One region of the Streptomyces sp. NPDC006372 genome, then DNA from elsewhere that is predicted to be linked to it. Evidence: riboswitches for the same ligand, from Rfam matches in the RefSeq annotation. Region 1 holds a riboswitch; each other region holds the start of a gene.

What was found. Region 1 has a riboswitch for cyclic di-AMP ahead of ABZ016_RS06120 (LysM peptidoglycan-binding domain-containing protein). Riboswitches for the same ligand answer to the same signal wherever they lie in the genome.
Positions count from the first base shown of each region.
Region 2: another riboswitch for cyclic di-AMP. It lies ahead of ABZ016_RS36415 (M23 family metallopeptidase); the one in region 1 lies ahead of ABZ016_RS06120 (LysM peptidoglycan-binding domain-containing protein).
Region 3: another riboswitch for cyclic di-AMP. It lies ahead of ABZ016_RS11850 (transglycosylase family protein); the one in region 1 lies ahead of ABZ016_RS06120 (LysM peptidoglycan-binding domain-containing protein).

Region 1 covers NZ_JBEXQJ010000002.1:356,123-364,052, reverse strand. The annotation lists gene ABZ016_RS06135 (glycosyltransferase) at 1-1,014, opposite strand, end outside; gene ABZ016_RS06130 (GNAT family N-acetyltransferase) at 1,035-2,120, opposite strand; gene ABZ016_RS06125 (HAD family hydrolase) at 2,294-3,142, shown strand; gene ABZ016_RS06120 (LysM peptidoglycan-binding domain-containing protein) at 3,106-3,885, opposite strand; cyclic di-AMP (ydaO/yuaA leader) riboswitch at 3,889-4,067, opposite strand; gene ABZ016_RS06115 (polyprenyl synthetase family protein) at 4,572-5,582, shown strand; gene ABZ016_RS06110 (DUF2092 domain-containing protein) at 5,825-7,063, shown strand; gene ABZ016_RS06105 (ABC transporter ATP-binding protein) at 7,104-7,930, shown strand, end outside.
Region 2 covers NZ_JBEXQJ010000038.1:61,827-69,756, reverse strand. The annotation lists gene ABZ016_RS36425 (HPr family phosphocarrier protein) at 1-232, shown strand, start outside; gene ABZ016_RS36420 (GntR family transcriptional regulator) at 376-1,071, opposite strand; gene ABZ016_RS36415 (M23 family metallopeptidase) at 1,260-2,045, opposite strand; cyclic di-AMP (ydaO/yuaA leader) riboswitch at 2,058-2,222, opposite strand; gene ABZ016_RS36410 (pitrilysin family protein) at 2,414-3,802, opposite strand; gene ABZ016_RS36405 (pitrilysin family protein) at 3,799-5,196, opposite strand; gene ABZ016_RS36400 (DNA topoisomerase IV subunit A) at 5,449-7,905, shown strand; gene ABZ016_RS36395 (GTP-binding protein) at 7,902-7,930, opposite strand, start outside.
Region 3 covers NZ_JBEXQJ010000005.1:87,325-95,254, reverse strand. The annotation lists gene ABZ016_RS11875 (protein kinase) at 1-274, shown strand, start outside; gene ABZ016_RS11870 (SurA N-terminal domain-containing protein) at 417-1,067, shown strand; gene ABZ016_RS11865 (nucleoside triphosphate pyrophosphohydrolase) at 1,138-2,166, shown strand; gene ABZ016_RS11860 (cytochrome P450) at 2,219-3,514, shown strand; gene ABZ016_RS11855 (transglycosylase family protein) at 3,637-4,584, shown strand; cyclic di-AMP (ydaO/yuaA leader) riboswitch at 4,813-4,979, shown strand; gene ABZ016_RS11850 (transglycosylase family protein) at 4,984-5,688, shown strand; gene eno (phosphopyruvate hydratase) at 5,982-7,271, shown strand; gene ABZ016_RS11840 (septum formation initiator family protein) at 7,397-7,873, shown strand; gene ABZ016_RS11835 (DUF501 domain-containing protein) at 7,919-7,930, shown strand, end outside.

The sequences.
Region 1 (7,930 bases):
GTTGCCCTGGGCCAGGACGCGGACGAAGCCGTAGAGGTCGTCGCCGCCCCGGGCGGCCGTCCCGGCGCCGGTGGCCGGGTCGAAACCGCCGACGGAACGCAGGACGGCCGTCCGGAAGGCCATGTTGGCGCCCGAGCCGAACCGCCCGGCCGTGAACGGGAACAGCGGCTCGTCGACCGGCGGGTGTGCCGGGTCGTACGTCCTTGGAGTGAAGCCTTTCGCGAAGCCGCCGTGGCTCTCCAGCAGCACCTGGGCCGGGGTCGTCAGCCGCGCGGGCAGGATCAGCCCGGTCGTGCAGCCCAGTCCGGCGTCGGCGGCGAAGGGCGCGGTGAGCTCGGTCAGCCAGCGCGGGTCGGCGACCACGTCGTCGTCGGTGAACGCGACCACCTCGCCCCGGACGGCCGCCAGCCCCGCGTTGTGCGCGACCGCGAGGCCGGGCACCGGCTCGCACACGTACCGCACGCGCTCGGCGTACTTCCGCTCGACCAGTTCCCTCGTCCCGTCCGTCACGGGTGCGTTGTCGACGACGACGATCTCGAACCGCGGATGGTCCTGCGCCAGGAGCGAGTCCAGCGCGCGGGCCAGCTGGCCTGCACGCTCCCGGGTCGCGACGACGACACTCGCGTACGGAGACGCACCGGCCGACCGGGATTCAACCGCCGACCCGGACTCAACCGCCGACCCGGACTCAACCGCCGACCCGGGCTCAAGAGCCGACCCGGGCTCAACCGCATCCCCGGGCTCCTCACCGACGGCCACCGCACACTCCGCCCGCGCCCGCTCCGCCAGCACGGCCTTGGCGTCCGCCCCCTCCGGCACCCGACCGAGCAGCGTGCCCACGGGCCGGCCGCCCCTCCTGACCAGTACGAACACCTCTCCGCTCGTCACCGGCGGATTCCCCGGACCCGGTCTGAGCACCGCCTCCGCCCCATCGAGGTCCACCTCGGCAACCTGCACCGCCCCGATGTCCAGGAACCGGCGTATCTCCTCCCGCGCACGTGCCGAACGAGCCATGCGCCCTCCCCCCACTCGTGTCAGGTACGGCGCAGCCGGGCCGCGCCCTTCAGGGTCCGCGCCGCCAGCGCCGCGAGCCGCGGCCGGCCGCGGACGAAGCTGTGCGCGCGGCGCGCCGGCTCGCGGCTCAGCCAGTGCAGCGCCGCGCCCGCCCCCGGACGCGTCACCGCTCCCTCGTACACGGGCAGTTCGCCCGTCTTCAGCGCGTCCTTGTACTCGGCCGCGCCCCGCCCCAGGTCGAGCATGCCGATGCCCTCGGCGGCCGCCGCCTCGGCCATGCGCAGATGCAGCACCAGACCCGGCGAGTACTTCGAGAACTCGGGGTCGTAGGCCGGGAACCAGCAGGCCAGGACCGACGCCGAACGCAGTCCGAAGTGCGCGGCGACGGGCCGCTCCCCGGCGTACAGCACGGACAGTGTGCCGCTGCACTCCGGCGCCCGGGTCCGGGCCAGCCGCCCCACGAGGCGGGTGATCCACTCCTGGGCGAACCGGTCCCGCCGGCCCGTCCTGCGGTACTGCGCCGACTTCCACTCCATGAGGGTGCGCAGCGCGGCCGGGTCGCGCTCGTCGAACACGAAGCGCGGCTCGCCGACCTGCCGTCCCAGCCTGCGCTCCTTGGCCAGGGTGGTCTTCAGGAACTTCGGCGACTGGGCGCGCAGCACCGATTCGTACGTCTCGTAGCCCTTCTCCACGTCGATGACGAAGGTGGCGTACTCCTCCGCCGCGTACCGGACGAAGAGCCGCTGCTCGGCCTCCAGGTTGTCGAAGGCGAAGCTGGACACCGAGCAGGCCCGCAGCAGTTCGCCCGTCTCCAGGTCCAGGCCCGGCCGCAGGATCGCGCCCTGCGCGTCCGAGACGCCGAGTCCGATCGCCCGGCCCTGACCCCACCGGCCGCGCTCGTAGGGCAGGAAGCCGGCCGGCTCCGGCCCGTCGTACACCACCGCGATCCGTGCCTGCGGCCGCACCCGGCCCACGGCTTCGGTGAACTCCGGTTCCATGAACGGGTTGCGCGGTGCTTCCGCCGCGGCGCGCAGCGCTCGCCAGCGCTCCCTCTCCGCCTCGCGAAGCTCCCCGGCCCCGGCCACACGAATGCGCCCACTGCTCAACCCGACCCCCCGATCAAGTCCCCCCTGGACACTTGGAAGGTACCGCTCGGGACGGCCTCACGGGTAGGTAGCGGACCATGTTGTTGCCAACTGGTGCAGAGGGGCCCTCAATCGGGCAATCGGTGTCCACCGTGCGATGAAACGAACGGGCGCGCTGTCCGTATTCTCTGATCATGGCCGCACCCCTCGCATATTCACTCATCGCCACCGACCTGGACGGGACGCTGCTGCGCGGCGACGACACCTTCTCCGACCGGTCTCTCGCCGTACTCGCGCGGGTGGCGGACGCCGGCGCCCAGCACCTCGTGGTGACGGGCCGGCCGGCCCCGAGAGTGCGGCCGCTCCTCGACGACCTCGGCTGTACGGGGCTCGCGGTGTGCGGCCAGGGCGCGCAGGTGTACGACGCCGGCGCGGACCGGCTGCTGTGGTCCATCACGCTGGACCGTGAACTGGCGGAGACCGCCCTCGGCAAGATCGAGGCCGAGGTGGGGGAGGTGTACGCCGCGGTCGACCAGGACGGGGTCGACGGGCTCACGCTCATCGAGCCGGGCTATCTCATGCCGCACCCGACCCTGCCCGCCGTACGGGTCGAGCGACGGGACGACCTGTGGTGCGAGCCCATCAGCAAGGTGCTGTTGCGGCACCCCGGTCTGACGGACGACGAGCTGGCGGCGACGGCCCGCTCGGTGGTCGGCTCACTGGCGACGGTGACAATGTCGGGGCCCGGCACGGTCGAACTCCAGCCGTGCGGCATCACCAAGGCGACGGGCCTGGCGCTGGCCGCCGAGCACCTGGGGCTGCGGCCGGCGGACACCATCGCCTTCGGTGACATGCCCAATGACATCCCGATGTTCGACTGGGCCGCCCACGGCGTCGCCATGGCCAACGCCCATCCCGAACTCAAGGCCGTGGCCGACGAGGTCACGCTGTCGAACGAGGACGACGGCATCGCCGTCGTCCTCGAGCGACTGCTGGGCGGGGTGGATCAGTACGGGCCGTTGACGTTGTCGATCGAGCCGTAGCGGGCCGCCGCGTAGTTGCAGGCCGCCGTGATGTTGGCGACCGGGTCGTACGGGTCGAAGGAGGTACCGGGCACGTGGTAGGCGGCGAACGTCGGGTCGATCACCTGGAGCAGGCCCTTGGACGGGGTGCCCGCGGCGGCGTTCGAGTCCCAGTTGTTGATCGCCTGGGGGTTGCCGGACGACTCACGCATGATGTTGCGGTAGATGCCGTCGTACGACCCCGGGATCCCCTTCTGCGCCATGATGTCCAGCGACTCGCGGATCCACCCGTCGAGGTTGTTCGCGTAGGTCTTCGCGGCGGCGGGGGCGGCCTGGGCGACGCCCGTGGCGGGCTTCGCGGCCGGCTTGGCGGGGGCGGACGACTTGGTCGCCTGCTTCGGGGCGGCGTCCGCCTTGGCGGTCTTCACCTTCAGCTTCAGACCCGGGTGGATCAGCTTCGGGTTGTCGCCGACGGCGGCGCGGTTGTCCTTGTAGAGCTGCTTCCAGCCGCCCGACACGTCGTACTTGTCCGCGATGCGGTAGAGCGTGTCGCCCTTGACCACGGTGTACGCGAGGGACTTGGCGGGCTGGGCCGCCTGGTGCACGGACTGTGCGACGACGGGAGCGCTCTGGGGCTCGGCGGCGCTCGCGTGCGTCGCGCCGAGGAGCGGAAGGGTGAGTGCCGCTCCGCCGGTTCCGACGGCTACGACGCCTCGGGTGAGCGGGCTGGTTCTGCTGCGACGGTGCATGCCTCGTCCGGCCATGGCGATGTTCCTCTCCGGCGCCTGCGAGGTGAGCTGTCGGGTTCGGGCCGGGAGGTGTCCGGCCGCGTACGGCGCTGTGCTGCCGTACGCGGCTTCACCCCGAGCCGGTCCGCTGTGCGGACCGGCGACTTACCTGGGTCCCCCGCTCCTGCCCTGCGTGAGTGAGTCGGTGTGTGTGGGGTGTCCGGGCGGCGGCAGGATTCGGCGGTCCGCCGGACAAGCCGGGAACGTATGCGAGAGCACATGTCGGGAACAAGCACCGGAGTCACATTCCGAGCCGGTTGACCTTGGTCTGAGTGGTTTGGCCCGCTTGATCCTTTGCGGGAGCCAAGGCTCAACTGGCTTTCGGTGGAAGGGGGTACGGGCCGGTGCCGGAGCGAGGGGGCAAAAGGGGCGACGTGACCGAACTCACTGATCACGAGCCTGTGCGGTACATATCAGCAAAGGGAATTAACTTACGCAACGCGGCAAATCGTTTATATCTCGCTACCTCCTGGTAAGTGGATAAATGTCTGTTCTTATGGACTGATCGAAAACATGGAGGTCGTGATCGGATACCACCCGGCCTGTAACCATGGGCGCTGGCGGTGATCGAAACGTGACCGGATACGCTGACTCGAGTGAGGGCAGCGACCTATCGACAATCCGCGTAATCACCGGCAGACACAGCAGACAGGAGACCCCTCGTGACCGACGTCGGGCCGTTCGGGCTGAGCGTGCGGGACCAGGCTCTGGAAGCCGATGTCCAGGCCGGGTTGGCGGCTGTCGAGGAAGGCTTGTTCGAGGCCACCAAGAGTGAGGTGCCCTTCATCACGGAGGCCGCCCAGCACCTGGTGCGGGCCGGCGGCAAGCGGTTCCGTCCGCTGCTCGTGATGCTCTCCGCCCAGTTCGGTGACCGGTACGCGCCCGGGATCGTGCCGTCCGCCGTCGTCGTGGAGCTGACCCACCTGGCCACGCTGTACCACGACGACGTGATGGACGAGGCCGCCGTGCGCCGCGGGGTGGCGAGCGCGAACACCCGCTGGGGCAACTCCGTCGCGGTCCTCACCGGCGACTTCCTCTTCGCCCGCGCCTCGCACATCCTGGCCGACCTCGGCCCCGAGGCGGTCCGTGTGCAGGCCGAGGCGTTCGAACGGCTGGTGACCGGGCAGATCCTGGAGACGGCCGGACCGCAGGACGGCCGGGACCCCGTCGAGCACTACCTGGACGTGCTGGGCGGCAAGACCGGCTCGCTGGTGGCGGTGTCGTGCCGGTTCGGCGCGATGATGTCCGGCGCCGACGAGACGGTCGTGGACGTGCTGACCCAGTACGGCGAGCGGCTCGGCGTCGCCTTCCAGCTCGCTGACGACGTCCTGGACATCGCCTCCGACTCCCACGAGTCCGGCAAGACCCCGGGCACCGACCTGCGCGAGGGCATCCCCACGCTGCCGGTGCTGCGGCTGCGCGAGCGCGCGGCCCGGCTCGGGCTCGCGGACGACATCGCCCTGTGCGAGCTGCTGGACTCCGACCTCACCGACGACGCCCGGCACGCCGAGGCCCTGCGCCTGCTGCGCGCCCACCCGGCGCTGGAACAGGCCCGCCGGGACACCGTCCGCTACGCCCAGGACGCCCGCTCGGCCCTGGCACCCCTGCCGGAGTGCGCCGCGAAGGCGGCTCTCGTGGAGCTGAGCGACGCCGTGGTGCACCGCGCCGGCTAGCGCGGCACCGGTCCGGTTCATCCCCCGCCCCCTACGGGTCGGGGGAGACACCGCCCCTCCGTGTCATACCCCAGCAGTACGTGGAGTTGAGCCCGCGGTCTGACGTATCTCCCCGGCCGATTTGGTCAGATGGAGACCACCGAAGAACACCACTCCTCACCTGTTCGGGTGAGAATGGCGGCTCAGGGACGAGTGCGTGGACGACACGGACAGCCGCCGCCGACCACGGAGGTAGGGCACACATGGCACCGTACGCATCCGACGAGAACACGACCGCCGGGGAGGTCGACGAGCAGCGCTCCCGGCGGAGCAAAGCCGCGCGGTACGTCGTCCCGGTCACGGTGATGGGGGTGGCGGCCGCGACGATCGGCCTGGTCCCCGCACTCGCCGACTCGGGCGACCCCGACCTCCCGAAGATCACGGCACAGCAGCTCATCGAGAAGATCGCCAAGTCGGACGTGCAGCAGCTGTCCGGCACGGTGAAGATCAGCACGGATCTCGGACTGCCGGACCTCGGCGGGCTGGAGAGCAGCCTGATGTCCGGTGCGGCGAGCCCGGGCGAGGGCGGTTCCTCCGCCGACCCGACGTCCAAGCTCACCGAACTGGCCTCCGGCACGCACACCCTGCGCGTCGCTGTCGACGGCCCGGAGAAGCAGAAGCTGTCGCTGCTGGAGAACGCCGCCGAGTACAGCGTCGTCCACAACGGCAAGGACCTCTGGGGCTACGACAGCAAGTCGAACGAGGTCTACCACGGCACCGCCTCGGACAGCCCGAAGCACGAGAAGGAGCAGCCGCCGGCCACGCCGAAGGACTTCGCCGAGGAGGCCCTGAAGGCCGTCGACGACACGACCTCCGTGACCGTGGACGGCACCGCCCAGGTCGCCGGCCGGGACGCCTACAAGCTGCTCATCAAGCCGAAGCAGTCCGGCTCCACGGTCGGCGCGGTCACCGTCGCGGTGGACGCGAAGACGGGTACGCCGCTGAAGTTCACACTGACCCCGGCCAGTGGGGGCGCCGCCGTCGTCGACGCGGGCTTCACCAAGGTGAGTTTCGACCGGCCGGCCGCGTCGACCTTCGACTTCACCCCGCCGAAGGGTGCGAAGGTCACCGAGGAGAAGGACTCCGACAAGGGTGGGGCGCGCAAGCACGCCGAGCGCGCCCCGAAGTCCCTGAAGTCCCCGAAGTCCCCGGAGGACCTGGGCAAGGGCTTCGGCGGTGCCGAGGGCATGAAGACCATCGGCGAGGGCTGGAACGCCATAGCCACCTTCGACACCGGCGGCGAGGGTGTGCCCTCCGGTGAGGCGGGCGGCGACCTCGGCGGCTTCGTGAACTCGCTCGGCGACAAGGTCACCGGCAAGTTCGGCTCGGGCACGGTCTTCTCCACCCGCCTGGTCAACGCCCTGATGACGGACGACGGCAAGGTCTACGTCGGCATGGTCACCAAGGACGCCCTCGTGAAGGCGGCCGACGCCGGCAAGTAGGTCCCGTACGTCACGGGACACCGAGAGAACGAGGAAGCCGATGGCCGAACAGCCCGCCGCGGAGCCGGAGGAGAGCGGCGCGAATGTCCTGGGTGGGGAGACCGTCATCGCCACACGGGGGCTCACCAAGCGCTATCGCGGCGGGCAGCTCGCCGTCGACGGGCTCGATCTGACCGTCCCGGCGGGCAGCGTCTTCGGCTTCCTCGGGCCCAACGGCTCCGGCAAGACCACCACCATCCGCATGCTGATGGGCCTCATCGAGCCCACCTCCGGCGCGGCACGGGTGCTCGGGCAGCCCATGCCCCGGGCCACCCGCGCCGTGCTGCCGCACGTCGGCGCCCTCATCGAGGGCCCGTCCCTCTACGGCTTCCTCTCCGGCCGCGACAACCTGATCCGGTACGACTCCGCCGACCCGGCCGCCGACCCGCGCACCCGGCGTGCCCGGGTGGCCGCGGCCCTGGACCGGGTGGGCCTGACGGCCGCCGCGGGCAAGAAGGCCAAGGCCTACTCGCTGGGCATGAAGCAGCGCCTGGGCCTCGCGGCCGCACTGCTCCGGCCGCGCCGGCTGCTCGTGCTCGACGAGCCGACCAACGGCCTCGACCCGCAGGGCATGCGCGAGATCCGCACCCTCGTACGGGAGCTGGCCTCGGACGGCACGACCGTCTTCCTCTCCTCCCATCTGCTGGACGAGATCGAGCAGGTCTGCACGCACGCGGCCGTGATGGCACAGGGCCGCCTGATCACCCAGGGCCCGGTCGCCGAGCTGGCCGCCGGGGCACGCGGCCGGCTGGTGGTGACCACCCCGGATCCGGCGGAGGCGGCCCGCGTCCTCAAGGAGCAGGGCGTCGGCGACCTGGTCGTGACCGA
Region 2 (7,930 bases), on a different contig from region 1:
CCCCGCTTCCATCTTCGTCCGAGCCGCCACGGCCGCAGGCGTCCCGGTGACGATCGCCAAGGCAGACGGGAACCCCGTCAACGCGGCCTCCATGCTGGCCGTCCTCGGCCTCGGTGCCCAGGGCGGCGAGGAGATCGTCCTCGCCTCCGACGCCGAGGGCGCCGACGCCGCCCTGGACCGGCTCGCGAAGCTGGTCTCCGAGGGTCTCGAGGAACTGCCCGAGACCGTCTGAGTATTTTTCGCGCCTGATCCGGCGCACCCCGAAGGGTCCGTCCGATTTCATCGGGCGGGCCCTTCGCCTTTATCGAATTCCCTGCCTGGGGCAGCACAAATAATCCCCCGAGAAATGCCCGTTCTTTGTATACGGCTTCCGTGTTAATGCCGCGGGCTCGCCGTGTTTACGGGATGTTGCGAGTTCCTCACACGCTCGGCACGCTCCCCGGCGGAGCCGAATCGCAGGCGGTGCGCGGCCGTCGCACGCTCGGTGTGCAGCGCCGTGACCGCCCGCGCGCGCTCGCTGTCCCCGCGCGCCACCGCGTCGACGATCGCGCCGTGCTCGGTCCAGGACTCCACGGGGCCGGCCGGTGCCTCCACCGCGTACATCCAGGCGATCTTGTGGCGGAGCTGGGTGAGCGTCGAGGTCAGGGCGGGGCTGCCGGAAGCCTGCGCGAGCGTCTCGTGGAACCAGCCGCCCAGCGAGCGCAGGTCGTCGCTGTTGCCCCGGCGGGCGCGCTCCTGGCCCAGCCGGACCAGCCCGCGCAGGACTTTCAGATGCGCCTCGGTGCGGCGCTGGGCGGCACGGGCGGCGCCGAGCGGCTCCAGCAGCGTACGCATCTCCAGCAGGTCGGCGGCCTCCTGCTCGCTGGGTTCGGCGACACAGGCCCCCGCGTGCCGTCGGGTCACCACGAAGCCCTCGGCCTCCAAAGTGCGCAGGGCCTCCCGGACGGGCACGCGCGAGACGCCGTAGCGGCGCGCGAGGAGTTCCTCGGTCAGCCGGCTGCCGCGCTCGTGGACACCCGCGACGATGTCGTCCCGGATGGCCGTGCACACAGACTGCGCGGGAATACGCATGACCGACCTCCGCTTAATCCCCGTGAAACGTCGACGAGTGACGTGTGTTCCGTGACTCTATTGCAATCAGCGGGAATTTCCGACGGCTATCCGGAATCCATGGATATTTTTTGGACAGGCGGACGTCACAAACGCCGAAAGCCCCGGCTCGGCGAGCCGGGGCTTCGGGAAGCGGAGCGGTGTGCCGCCTAGACGTTCACGCCGTGCGAGCGGAGGTAGGCGAGGGGGTCGATGTCGGAGCCGTACTCGGGGCTCGTCCGGGCCTCGAAGTGCAGGTGCGGGCCGGTGACGTTGCCGGTCGCGCCGGACAGGCCGATCTGCTGGCCGGGGGTGACCTTCTGGCCGACCGAGACACCGATGGACGACAGATGGCCGTACTGGGTGTACGTGCCGTCGTTCATCTTGATCACGATGTTGTTGCCGTAGGAGCCGCCCCAGCCGGCCTCGACGACCTCACCCATGCCGACGGCGTGGACGGAGGTGCCGGTGGCGGCGTGGAAGTCGATGCCGGTGTGGCTGCCGGAGGACCACAGGCCGCTGCTGGCCTTGTAGCCGGTGGAGACGTACGAGCCGGAGATCGGGGGCACGAAGGAGTTGAGGCGCTTGCGCTCGGCCTCACGGGCGGCGCGCTCCTTGGCCTCGCGGGCCTTCTCGGCCGCCTCCTTGGCCTTCTTGGCGGCTTCGGCGGCCCGCTCGCGCGCGGCCTCCTCGGCCTTCTTCTTGGCGGCGGCCTCTTCGGCGGCCTGCTTCTGGGCGGCGGCCTGGGCGTCGATCTGCTGGGCCACGGTGTCGCCGAGGGTGACGACCGGGGTGAGGCCGGTCTGCTCGGCGGCGGGCTCGGCGGCGAAGGCCGGAGCGGCCACGGTGCCGATGACGCCGGTGGTGGCGAGGGCCGCGACTCCCGCCGCGCGGGCCGTGCCGCGCTGGATCCTGCTGGGACGCCGGTGCTTCCCGGTGGCGCGCGTGAACGCCATGAAGTGGCTGATCCTTTCCTTCCCTCTCGCCTACCGGGTTAGCTGACGGGTTCGGAGCAGGAAGGTCTCCTACGGACCCCCTCGCGGTGCGCGCGGGCGTCCGATTCACCCCAGGGACTGCGGTGGGTCCCCGGCTCCCCTGGCTCGCGCCGTACGGGGACTCGGCGATGACTGTCCGGTGCCGCGGGTGCGGCGCACTGCCTGACGAACAGCCCGGACGACGCTAAGCGGCACCACTTTCAATTCCCAAACGGATCTAAGATTTTGTAGCGCATCCCACAGGGCAGACGGGCAACTCCCGTACCAATTCGGGCATAAAGGGGCCCTGGTGCCTTTGAAGACAACCAGGGCCCCTGCGCGCGGTGCCGTTACTCGGCGGCCACGACGGTCACTTCGCCGATGCCGAGGGCCTCCACAGGGCCCTTGATCTGCGCCGCGTCACCCACGAGGACGGTCACCAGACGGTCCACCGGGAATGCGCTGACGGCCGCCGCGGTGGCCTCCACGGTGCCGGTCGCGGCGAGCTGCCGGTACAGCGCGGCCTGGTAGTCGTCGGGCAGGTGCTGCTCGACCTGGTCCGCCAGCGTGCTCGCGACGGCCGCCGCCGTCTCGTACTTCAGCGGCGCCACGCCGACCAGGTTCTGCACGGCGACGTCCCGCTCGGCGTCGGTCAGCCCCTCGGCGGCGAGGGTGCGCAGCACCGTCCAGAGGTCCTCCAGGGCGGGCCCGGTGTTGGGCGTGTCCACGGAGCCGCTGATGGCGAGCATCGCCGCACCCGTCCCGTCCGGGGCGGACCTGAGGACCTGGGCGAACGCCCGCACGCCGTAGGTGTAGCCCTTCTCCTCGCGCAGGACACGGTCCAGACGGGAGGTGAGGGTGCCGCCGAGGCAGTACGTGCCGAGCACCTGGGCGGGCCACACGCGGTCGTGCCGGTCCGAGCCGATCCGGCCGATCAGCAGCTGGGTCTGGACGGCGCCCGGACGGTCCACGATGACGACCCGGCCCGTGTCGTCGGCGGTCACCGGCGGCACCGGGCGCGGCTCCGCCGAGGAGCCGGTCCAGGAGCCCAGCGTGTCGCCGAGCAGGGCGTCGAGGTCGATGCCGGTGAGGTCACCGACGACCACGGCGGTGGCCGTGGCGGGGCGGACGTGCTTCTCGTAGAAGGCGCGGACCGCCGCGGAGTCGATCGCGGCGACCGTCTCCTCGGTGCCCTGCCGGGGCCGCGACATGCGCGAACCGGCCGGGAACAGCTCCTTGGAGAGCTCCTTGGCGGCGCGGCGGGAGGGGTTGGCCAGCTCGTGCGGGATCTCGTCGAGGCGGTTGCGGACCAGCCGCTCGACCTCGCTGTCCGCGAACGCGGGCGCCCTGAGGGCGTCGGCGACCAGGGCGAGTCCCTTGGCGAGCCGGGAGGCCGGCACCTCCAGGCTGAGCCGGACACCGGGGTGGTCGGCGTGCGCGTCGAGGGTGGCACCGGCGCGCTCCAGCTCGGCGGCGAACTCCTCGGCGGAGTGCTTGTCGGTGCCCTCGGAGAAGGCCCGCGCCATGATCGTGGCCACACCGTCGAGGCCGGCCGGTTCCGCGTCCAGGGGCGCGTCCAGCAGCACCTCCACGGCGACGACCTGCTGGCCGGGGCGGTGGCAGCGCAGCACCGTCAGGCCGTTGGCGAGCGTGCCGCGCTCGGGGGCGGGGAAGGCCCACGGCCGGGCCTCGCCCTCCCGCGGCTGGGGGTGGAAGTCCATCGTGGCGAGCTCGGTCACTTGGCCGCCTCCTCGTTCTCGTTGGTGGCCGCGGCTGCGGTGTCCTCGGTGGTGCCGGCGTCCTCGGCGGCCTCCGCGTCGCCGGCCTCGTCGGCGACGGGCTCGTAGACGAGCACCGCGCGGTTGTCGGGCCGCAGGCGGGCCTTGGCCACCTCCTGGACCTCCTCGGCCGTCACCTCCAGCACGCGCTGCACGGCGGTCAGGGCGAGCTGCGGGTCGCCGAACAGCACGGCGTACCGGCACAGTTCGTCGGCGCGGCCGGCGACGGTGCCGAGCCGGTCCAGCCACTCGCGCTCCAACTGGGCCTGGGCCCGCTCCATCTCCTCGGCCGTCGGGCCCTCCTCGGCGAACCGGGCGAGCTCCTCGTCGATGGCGGTCTCGATCACCGGCACCTCGACGTCACCGGACGTCTTCACGTCCAGCCACCCGAGGGAGGGCGCCCCGGCGAGCCGCAGCAGGCCGAAGCCGGCCGCCACCGCCGTACGGTCCCGCCGCACGAGACGGTTGTACAGGCGGGAGGACTCGCCGCCGCCGAGGACCGTGAGGGCCAGGTCGGCCGCGTCGCACGCGCGCGTGCCGTCGTGCGGCAGCCGGTAGGCGGCCATCAGGGCGCGCGCCGGGACCTCCTCCTCGACGACCTCGCGCAGCTGCTCGCCGATGGTCTCCGGCAGCGAGCCGTCCCGGGGCGGGTGCTTGCCGTCGTGGCCCGGGATGGAACCGAAGTACTTCTCGATCCAGGCCAGGGTCTGCTCCGGGTCGATGTCGCCGACCACGGAGAGCACGGCGTTGTTCGGCGCGTAGTAGGTGCGGAAGAACGCGCGCGCGTCCTCCAGGGTCGCCGCGTCCAGGTCGGCCATCGAGCCGATCGGGGTGTGGTGGTACGGGTGGCCCTCCGGGTAGGCGAGGGCGGTCAGCTTCTCGAAAGCGGTGCCGTACGGCACGTTGTCGTAGCGCTGACGGCGCTCGTTCTTGACGACGTCGCGCTGGTTCTCCATCGACTCGTCGTCGAGGGCGGTCAGCAGGGAGCCCATGCGGTCGGCCTCCAGCCAGAGGGCGAGCTCCAGCTGGTGGGCGGGCATGGTCTCGAAGTAGTTGGTCCGCTCGAAGCTGGTGGTGCCGTTCAGCGAACCGCCCGCGCCCTGGACGAGCTCGAAATGGCCGTTGCCCTTCACCTGGGCGGAACCCTGGAACATCAAGTGCTCGAAAAGGTGAGCCAGGCCGGTACGCCCCTTGACTTCGTGGCGCGAACCGACGTCGTACCAGAGGCACACCGCCGCGACCGGGGTCAGGTGGTCCTCGGAGAGCACCACGCGCAGGCCGTTGGCCAGGCGGTGCTCGGTCGCTGTCAGGCCCCCGGAGCCTGCCTGGGCTGTGGCCGTGTGACCCATGGGCATGTACGTCCCTTCGATCGCGGAGCGGTCTTCACAACCGCGGATTTCTGCCGGTCCTGCCACTGTATGCAAGCGCGCGAAGCGCCGGTGAAGTTCCCGGGGGGGCGTACGCGCAGAGCGAGACGGCGTGACCCGCCGTGCCCGGCCGGACGGCGCGACGGGCGTCAGAGACCGGGTCCTGGTCCCGGTTGTCAGTGCGGCGGTCCACAATGGTCGGCGTCAGATCCGGATCGCAGAGGCAAGGAGCCGGCAGCGATGGCCCGCCGCAGCACGAAGACCCCGCCGCCCGACGACTCGTACGAGGAGCGGATCCTCGACATCGACGTCGTCGACGAGATGCAGGGCTCCTTCCTCGAGTACGCGTACTCGGTCATCTACTCCCGCGCCCTGCCGGACGCCCGCGACGGTCTCAAGCCCGTGCACCGCCGCATCGTCTACCAGATGAGCGAGATGGGCCTGCGCCCCGAGCGGGGGTACGTCAAGTGCGCCCGTGTCGTCGGCGAGGTCATGGGCAAGCTGCACCCGCACGGCGACGCGTCGATCTACGACGCCCTGGTGCGCATGGCCCAGCCCTTCTCGATGCGCGTCCCGCTGGTGGACGGGCACGGCAACTTCGGCTCGCTGGGCAACGACGACCCACCGGCCGCCATGCGGTACACCGAGTGCCGCATGGCCGAGGCGACGAGCCTGATGACGGACTCGATCGACGAGGACACCGTCGACTTCAACCCGAACTACGACGGTCAGGAGCAGGAACCGGTGGCGCTGCCCGCCGCCTTCCCGAACCTCCTGGTCAACGGCGCCTCGGGCATCGCGGTCGGTATGGCCACGAACATGCCGCCGCACAACCTGCGCGAGGTCATCGCCGCCGCCCGTCACCTGATCAGGCACCCGAACGCGGATCTCGACGCCCTGATGAAGCACGTCCCGGGCCCCGATCTGCCCACCGGCGGCCGCATCGTCGGCCTGTCCGGCATCCGGGACGCATACGAGACGGGCCGTGGCACATTCAAGATGCGCGCCACGGTGTCCGTGGAGCCCGTGACGGCCCGGCGCAAGGGCCTCGTGGTCACCGAGCTGCCCTTCGCGGTCGGCCCGGAGAAGGTGATCGCCAAGATCAAGGACCTGGTCGGTTCGAAGAAGATCCAGGGCATCGCCGACGTCAAGGACCTCACCGACCGGGCGCACGGCCTGCGCCTGGTCATCGAGATCAAGAACGGCTTCGTGCCGGAGGCGGTCCTGGAGCAGCTGTACAAGCTGACGGCGATGGAGGAGTCCTTCGGCATCAACAACGTGGCGCTGGTCGACGGCCAGCCGCTCACGCTGGGCCTGAAGGAGCTGCTGGAGGTCTATCTCGACCACCGCTTCACCGTCGTGCGGCGGCGTTCGGAGTTCCGCCGCGGCAAGAAGCGCGACCGGCTGCACCTGGTCGAGGGTCTGCTGACGGCCCTGCTGGACATCGACGAGGTCATCCGTCTCATCCGCTCCAGTGAGAACTCCGCGCAGGCGAAGCAGCGCCTGATGGAGCAGTTCTCGCTGAGCGACGTCCAGACGCAGTACATCCTCGACACGCCGCTGCGCCGTCTCACCAAGTACGACCGCATCGAGCTGGAGACGGAGAAGGACCGGCTCACCGCGGAGATCGAGGAGCTGACCCGGATCCTCGAGTCGGACGCGGAACTGCGCAAGCTGGTCTCCTCGGAACTGGCCGCCGTCGCCAAGAAGTTCGGCACCGACCGGCGTACGGACCTGCTGGAGTCGGGCGGCGCCCCCGTCGCCACCGTGCCGCTCCAGGTGGCCGACGACCCGTGCCGGGTGCTGCTCTCCTCGACGGGTCTGCTGGCCCGCACGGCGAACGGCGAACCGTTCGCGGAGGACGCCGGCGCCAAGCGCGTCAAGCACGACGTGATCGTCTCGGCGGTGCCGGCCACCGCCCGGGGCGAGGTCGGCGCGGTCACCTCGACGGGCCGGCTGCTGCGGCTGGACGTGATCGACCTGCCGCAGCTCCCGGAGTCGATGCCGACGCCGAACCTCGCGGGGGGCGCCCCGCTGGCGGAGTTCGTCTCCCTGGAGGACGACGAGACGGTGGTCTGCCTGACCACCCTCGACGAGTCGTCGCCGGGTCTGGCGATCGGCACGGAACAGGGCGTGGTCAAGCGCGTGGTGCCGGACTACCCGGCCAACAAGGAGGAGCTGGAGGTGATCACCCTCAAGGAGGGCGACCGGATCGTCGGCGCGGTCGAGCTGCGCACGGGGGACGAGGACCTGGTCTTCATCACCGACGACGCCCAGTTGCTGCGCTACCAGGCCTCGGTGGTGCGTCCGCAGGGCCGTCCGGCGGGCGGGGTGGCGGGCATCAAGCTCGCCGAGGGCGTCAAGGTCATCTCCTTCACGGCGGTGGACCCGGCCGCGGATGCCGTCGTCTTCACCGTCGCGGGGTCGCGCGGCACCCTGGACGACTCCGTCCAGACCACGGCCAAGCTGACCCCGTTCGACCAGTACCCGCGCAAGGGCCGCGCCACCGGCGGTGTCCGCTGCCAGCGGTTCCTGAAGGGCGAGGACTGCCTGTCCCTGGCGTGGGCGGGCCCCGCCCCGGCGCTCGCCGCGCAGAAGAACGGCACGCCGGCCGAACTTCCGGAGATGGACCCGCGCCGCGACGGCTCGGGGGTGTCCCTGGCGAAGACGGTGGCGGTGGTGGCGGGGCCGGTCTAGGCCGGCTCCGCGCGGTCCTCCTCGG
Region 3 (7,930 bases), on a different contig from region 1:
CGAACAGCTGGGCGAACCGGCCGCGGCGCTCGCCGAGTACCGGGCGGTGCTGCCGTACTACGAGAACCAGTACGTCGCCGCCGGCGGACCCGAGCTCGCCCACGACGTCCGCCGCCGGATCGGGCATCTCCTGCTCGCCCTCGGCGACCGCGCCGCCGCCCACGACACCCTGGCCCGGCTGCTGCACGACGTGGAGCGCACCCACGGCCCCGGGCACCCGCTGGGCGGGGAGATCCGCCGGACGCTGCAGTGGCTGGGGCAGGTCCGCGGCTGACCGCTGTCCCGGCAGGGGCGCGGCGGTGCCGGAAGTCCCGGTGAATCGTTGGTCGAATGGGTTGGCCAGAGCCTGCCCACTGCCTACCATCGATCATCGCAAGACTTTGTGCACCGTCGCACAATCTCCTCGGGAGGTTCCCTTGCACCGCCGCCGCCGTCGCACCGCGCTCGTCCTCACCGCCGCGATCGCCGCCGCGGCGCCCTTGCTCACCGCCTGCGGAAACGAGGCCCATCCCGGCGCCGCGGCCGTGGTCGGCGGTCAGCGGATCACCGTCGCGCAGCTGGACGAGAGGGTCGGCGAGGTACGCGCGGCCCAGCGCGCGGCCGTGCAGAACGAGGCCCAGTACCAGCAGGCCATCGCCAGAACCGGCACCCTCACCCGCGACACCCTGCACACCATGGTCCTCGACCGGGTGCTGCACCGCGCCGCCGAGAACGCCGGTGTGACGGTCACCCGCAAGGAGATCCAGGAGATGCGCTCCGGCCTGGAGGAGCAGGCGGGCGGCGCGAAGGCGCTGGAGACGACCTGGCTCCAGCAGTACGGCATCCCGCCGGAGCGCCTCGAGGAGAACCTCCGCCTCCAGCTGGAGGCCCAGAAGCTCGCTCAGAAACTCGGCACCGACACGAGCCGGCCCGAGTTCTGGAAAGCCCTGTCCGAGGCCTCCGAGGACCTGAACGTCGACCTCAACCCGCGCTACGGCACCTGGGACGTCCAGAAGAGCAGCCGCGCCGACGCCAAGACACCGTGGGTCCGGGACGTGACGGCGGCCCAGACGCAGCAGAACATGTAGCGGTACGTCCGCCCGCGGGGGCCTGTGGACAACTTCCGGCGCTGTCGGCGGCGTGGGTTAGTTTCGAACCGTGAACGCCAACAGCCCCGAAGCCACCCCGGGCCCCGCCGGGGCCACCGGCCGTGACCAGGCCACCGACCCCGCCCCCGGTCGCATCGTCCTGCTCACCACCAGCCACCGCGTCGCCCCCGGCCTGCTGTCCTGGCCCGCCTGGCAGGCCCTGCACGCGGCCGACCGGGTGCTGTGCGCGGACGGCGCGCACCCGCAGCTGCCCTACCTGCGCGAGGCCGGCATATCGGTGGACGAGGCGTCCCCGACCGCCGAGGAACTGGTCGGCGCCTGCGCCGGCGGCCGCACGGTGGTCGTGGTGGCGACGGGCGAGGGCGAGCCGGCCCTGACGGACGGCCTGGCCCGCCTCGCCGGCGGCGGACGCGTCGCCATGCCGGAGCTGGAGCTGCTCCCCGCCTCCTACGACCTGCCGGGCGCCCGTCTCCTCGACCTCGTCCAGGTCATGGACCGCATCCGCGCCGAGTGCCCGTGGTCGTCCCGGCAGACCCACGAGGGCCTGGCCAAGTACGGCATCGAGGAGGCGTACGAACTCGTCGAGGCGATCGAGGAGGGCGACCGTGACGAACTGCGCGAGGAGCTCGGTGACGTCCTCCTCCAGGTCGTCTTCCACGCCCGGATCGCCGAGGAGGGCCGCCCGGAGGACGGGGCGGAGGCCTTCTCCATCGACGACGTGGCCGCCGGCATCGTCGCCAAGCTGATCCACCGCCACCCGCATGTCTTCGGCGACGCGACGGCCACCACGCCCGAGGAGGTCAAGGAGCACTGGCTGCGCACCAAGGCGGTCGAGAAGCAGCGCGCCTCGATCACCGAGGGCATCCCCCTGGGCCAGCCCGGCCTGGCCCTCGCCGCCAAGCTGGCGTCCCGCGCCCGCACCGCGGGCCTGGACATACCCCTCCCGCCCGTCGAGGGCGTCGGCTACGAGCTGCTGGCCCTGGCGGTCCGCGCGGAGTCGGAGGGCGTGGACCCGGAGGCGGCCCTGAGGGCGGCGGCCCGGGCGTACCGGGACGCGATCAGGGAGGCCGAGGGCTGAGCAGGCCCCCGGGCGGGCAGGGGGCCCGCGGTGAGCCGGATACGGTCGAGGAGTGACCGACCAGCCCCAGCCCAGCCCGCCCGCCGCTCCCGACCTCTTCACCTGGGAGTTCGCGAGCGACCCCTACCCCGCCTACGCCTGGCTGCGCGAGCACAGCCCCGTCCACAGGACGCGGCTTCCCAGCGGTGTGGAGGCCTGGCTGGTCACGCGGTACGCCGACGCCAAGCAGACCCTCGCCGACAACCGTCTCTCCAAGAACCCGGCGCATCACGCCGAGCCCGCGCATGCCAAGGGCAAGACCGGTATCCCCGGCGAGCGCAAGGCCGAGCTGATGACGCATCTGCTGAACATCGACCCGCCGGACCACACCCGGCTGCGGCGGCTGGTGTCCAAGGCGTTCACACCCCGCCGTGTCGCCGAGTTCGCGCCACGGGTGCAGGAGCTCACCGACCGTCTCATCGACGGGTTCGCGGAGAAGGGGTCCGCCGACCTCATCCACGAGTTCGCCTTCCCGCTCCCCATCTACGCCATCTGCGACCTGCTCGGCGTCCCGCGCGAGGACCAGGACGACTTCCGGGACTGGGCGGGCATGATGATCCGTCACCAGGGCGGGCCCCGGGGCGGGGTGGCGCGGTCCGTGAAGAAGATGCGCGGCTACCTCGCCGATCTGATCCACCGCAAGCGGGAGGCGCTGCCCGCCGAACCCGCCCCGGGCGAGGACCTCATCTCCGGGCTCATCCGCGCCTCCGACCACGGTGAGCACCTCACCGAGAACGAGGCCGCGGCCATGGCCTTCATCCTGCTGTTCGCCGGTTTCGAGACAACCGTGAACCTCATCGGCAACGGCACCTACGCCCTGCTCACCCACCCCGGGCAGCGCGAGCGGCTCCAGCGGTCCCTGGCCGCCCACGACACCGCGCTCCTCGAGACCGGCGTCGAGGAACTCCTGCGCTACGACGGTCCCGTCGAGCTCGCCACCTGGCGTTTCGCCACCGAGCCGCTCACCATCGGCGGGCAGCGGATCGCACCCGGCGACCCGGTCCTCGTGGTCCTGGCCGCCGCCGACCGGGACCCGGAGCGGTTCGCGGACCCGGATGTGCTCGACCTCTCCCGCCGCGACAACCAGCACCTCGGTTACGGTCACGGCATCCACTACTGCCTGGGCGCCCCGCTCGCCCGCCTGGAGGGCCAGACGGCGCTCGCCACCCTCCTCACCCGCCTGCCCGACCTGCGGCTCGCGGCGGACCCGGCCGAGCTGAGATGGCGTGGCGGACTCATCATGCGCGGGCTGCGCACGCTGCCGGTGGAGTTCGCACCGGCCAAGAGTGACGAAACATCAGAGCTGTGATCTTCACGTGATCTGCGCGGCATGAACTTGTGACAAGTGATCGTCTGCCGATACGTTCACCCATCAATACGGCTCGGGGGTTGCCTCGTGCCGGTCACTGCTGTCTCGCGAAAGGTCTCCGTATGCTCTCCGGGAACGGTCGGCACCGTCGCCCCCGCCAGGCTCCGGCTCTCCTCGTCGCGGCCGGAGTGACCGGCTCCGCCATCGCGATCCCGCTCCTCGGGGCCTCCGGTGCCAGTGCGGCCGACGGCACGACCTGGGACCGGGTCGCGGACTGTGAGACCGGCGGCGCCTGGAGCCAGAACAGCGGCAACGGCTACTACGGCGGCCTCGCGCTCTCCCAGGACGACTGGGAGAAGTACGGCGGACTCGACTACGCCGCGAGCGCCGATCTGGCCAGCCGCTCCCAGCAGATAGCCGTGGCCGAGAAGATCCTCGCCGACCAGGGTGTCGGCGCCTGGCGCACCTGCGGACTGCTCTCGGGTCTGGAGCAGGGCAAGGGGTCGGACTCCTCGGGCTCCTCCGACGCGTCCGGTTCCACGGACTCGCCCGGTTTGCTCGATTCGCTCGGCTCGTCTCCTTCCGAAAGCCCCTCCTCTTCTCCGTCGTCGTCGCCTGACACGCCGTCGGCCTCGAAGGGTGAAGACTCCACGTCCGACGACAGAGACTCGTCGAAGGATCGGCAGCCCGACGCCTCCCCCTCGGCCACCTCCGAGAGCGACAAGTCCGACGACGCGCAGCGGGACGACGAGTCCTCGGCGCTGACCGACACCGGCTCCGGCCGGCACCGCGGCCCCAGTGCCGACGAGACCGGCGCGTCCGGGGACAGCCGTACGGACGAGTCCACGGGCCGTCACGCCTCGCGCGGCGACGGGGACTCCCGTGACGCCTCCGAAGGCTCCTACATCGTGGGTGTCGGCGACAGCCTCTGGTCCATCGCCGACTCCCTTGACCTCAGCGGCGGATGGCACGAGCTCTACGACGGCAACAAGAAGGCCGTCGGTGCCGACCCGAACCTCATCCGTCCCGGTGAGAAGCTCGCGGTGGAGGGCGAAGCGGACGAGAAGTAGCCGTTCGGACACTGCGGAAACCGGGGCGGAAGTCGCCCCGAAACCGCGCGAGTTCACGTCCTGTTTCGCGGTGAATGTCCCGTTTGAGGCCCGTGAGAGATAGATCTCAGAAGCCTTGATCGTCTTTGAAATTCGGCGGATCGCGTGTCTACCGTCGTGATCGCTCGTCACCACGAGCCCCGGCTGCCGCAACGCCGAATCCTGCCAGCGGCCGTACGGGAACAGTCGTCGCGTCAAGCGCCGTAGGCAGGAGCGGGGGACCCAAGGTAGGTGCCCGACCGGCCACTTGTGCCGGAAGGGCTAGGGGTGAAGCCGTGTCCCGGGAGGGACGCGGCCGGGCAACTCAACCGGCCCGAACCCGACAGCTCACCTCGCAGGCGTCGGTGAGGGGATCTCTCCATGCTGTTTTCCAGCAATGGCAAGCACCGCCGTCCGTCCAAGGCCAGCCGTGCCATCGCCGTCGCCGGTGTCACCGGCGCCGCCGTCGCCGCCCCGCTGATGGCGACCGGCACCGCCTCCGCCGCCACCACCTCCGAGTGGGACACCGTCGCCCAGTGCGAGTCCGGCGGCAACTGGTCCATCAACACCGGCAACGGCTACTACGGCGGTCTGCAGTTCTCGGCCTCCACCTGGTCCGCGTACGGCGGCACCCAGTACGCCTCGACCGCCGACAAGGCCAGCAAGGACCAGCAGATCCAGGTCGCCGAGAAGGTCCTGGCGAGCCAGGGCAAGGGCGCCTGGCCGGTGTGCGGCAAGGGCCTGTCGGGCGCCTCCACCGGCAGCGGCTCCTCCGGTGACTCCGCCGACTCCGGCAGCTCCTCGCAGCAGAGCCAGCAGCAGAGCACCGAGTCCCGCGAGACCCAGCAGCAGCCGGCCTCCCGCTCCGACGAGCGTCCGGCCGCCAAGAAGACCGTCACCACCCCGACCGGCAAGAAGGTCAAGAAGGGCGACGGCGAGTACAAGGTCGTCAAGGGCGACACCCTCAGCTCCATCGCCACGGAGAAGAAGGTCGAGGGCGGCTGGGAGAAGCTCTTCCAGCTGAACGAGGACATCGTCACGGACGCCAACCTCATCTACCCGGGCCAGCAGCTGCACCTGAAGTAAGCAGCGGCCCCCGCCCGTCCCGGGCGGCCCCCGTCCCCACGGGCTCCCCGCCCCGGTGCGTCTCCCCCCGTACGCACCGGGGCGGGGTTTCTTCTGCCGGGTTTCTTCCGGCGGTCTTTGCGCACCGGCTTTGTTCCGTTCGGAAACAATTTACTCTCGGTTCTGTCCATGGGGTGGGCGACCCGGTGGCCGATCGGCCCGAGCCGGTTAGGCTCATGTCGCGAGCCACCGGCCCGCACCTCGCAGGGCCCGAGCGGCCCGCGTACCCGCGTCACATCAAGAAGGAGATGCTCGTGCCGTCCATCGACGTCGTCGTAGCCCGGGAAATCCTGGACTCCCGAGGCAACCCCACGGTCGAGGTCGAGGTCGGCCTCGACGACGGCAGCACCGGTCGTGCCGCCGTCCCGTCCGGCGCCTCCACGGGCGCCTTCGAGGCCATCGAGCTCCGCGACGGCGACTCGAACCGCTACCTCGGCAAGGGTGTGGAGAAGGCCGTTCTCGCGGTCATCGAGCAGATCGGCCCGGAGCTCGTCGGTTACGACGCCACCGAGCAGCGCCTGATCGACCAGGCGATGTTCGACCTGGACGCCACCGACAACAAGGGCTCCCTCGGCGCCAACGCCATCCTCGGCGTCTCCCTCGCCGTCGCCCACGCCGCCTCCGAGGCCAGCGACCTGCCGCTGTTCCGCTACCTGGGCGGCCCGAACGCGCACCTGCTGCCGGTGCCGATGATGAACATCCTGAACGGCGGCTCGCACGCCGACTCCAACGTGGACATCCAGGAGTTCATGATCGCCCCGATCGGCGCGGAGTCCTTCTCCGAGGCCCTGCGCTGGGGCGCCGAGGTCTACCACACGCTGAAGAAGGTCCTGAAGAGCAAGGGCCTGGCCACCGGCCTCGGCGACGAGGGCGGCTTCGCCCCGAACCTCGGCTCCAACCGCGAGGCCCTCGACCTCATCCTCGAGGCGATCAAGGAAGCCGGCTACACCCCCGGCGAGCAGATCGCCCTCGCCCTCGACGTCGCCGCGTCCGAGTTCTACAAGGACGGCGTCTACACCTTCGAAGGCAAGGACCGCTCGGCGGCCGAGATGACCGAGTACTACGCGGAGCTCGTCGACGCGTACCCGCTGGTCTCCATCGAGGACCCGCTGTTCGAGGACGACTGGGAGGGCTGGAAGACCATCACCGACAAGCTCGGTGACAAGGTCCAGCTCGTCGGCGACGACCTGTTCGTCACCAACCCCGAGCGCCTCGCCCGCGGCATCGAGGAGGGCGCGGCCAACGCGCTCCTGGTCAAGGTCAACCAGATCGGTTCGCTCACCGAGACCCTGGACGCCGTCGAGCTGGCCCAGCGCAACGGCTTCAAGTGCATGATGTCCCACCGCTCCGGCGAGACCGAGGACGTCACCATCGCCGACCTGGCCGTCGCCACCAACTGCGGCCAGATCAAGACCGGCGCCCCGGCCCGCTCCGAGCGCGTCGCCAAGTACAACCAGCTGCTGCGCATCGAGGAGATCCTCGACGACGCGGCGGTGTACGCCGGCCGCAGCGCGTTCCCCCGGTTTCGCTCTGCGAACTATTAAGCACAGCAAGGGCTGACCCTTACGGGGTCAAGCCTGAGCCAGTCGTACGTACGTCCCCGTACTCGGTCCCGTACCGTGTGCGGGGACGTACGCGCATCGGACGGTGGAGCGGGAGGCGGGGAGACATGGCCGTGAAGGACCGGGACCGGTTCTCCACCGCGACCAGGATCCGGCTGCTCGGCGAGCAGACCGCTGCCCGGGTCTACCGGTCCCAGACCCGGCGCCAGGCCCGCCGCTCCCGGCTGACCGGCCGGGCCGCGCTGCTCGCCCTGGTGATGTGCTCGCTGATCGTGGCGCTCGCCTACCCGATGCGCGAGTACGTCTCGCAGGGCGCCGAGATCGACGACCTCCAGAAGGAACAGCAGCAGGCCCGGCAACGTGTCGAACGGCTGCGCGACCAGAAGGCGCGCTGGCAGGACGACGCGTACGCCGAGCAGCAGATCCGGCAGCGGTTGCACTACGTCATGCCGGGGGAGACGGGATTCATCGTCGTCGACCCGCACGCGGCGAAGCAGTCGCGCAACGACCTCGGGGCGGCCGACCGCCCCTGGTACTCCAACGTCTGGGACGGCGTCGACAAGTCCGACGCCTCCGGTCAGTGACCTGACCCCCAGCGGCGATCAGAGAAAGACAGCCTGAACACAGTCATGGAAACGCCC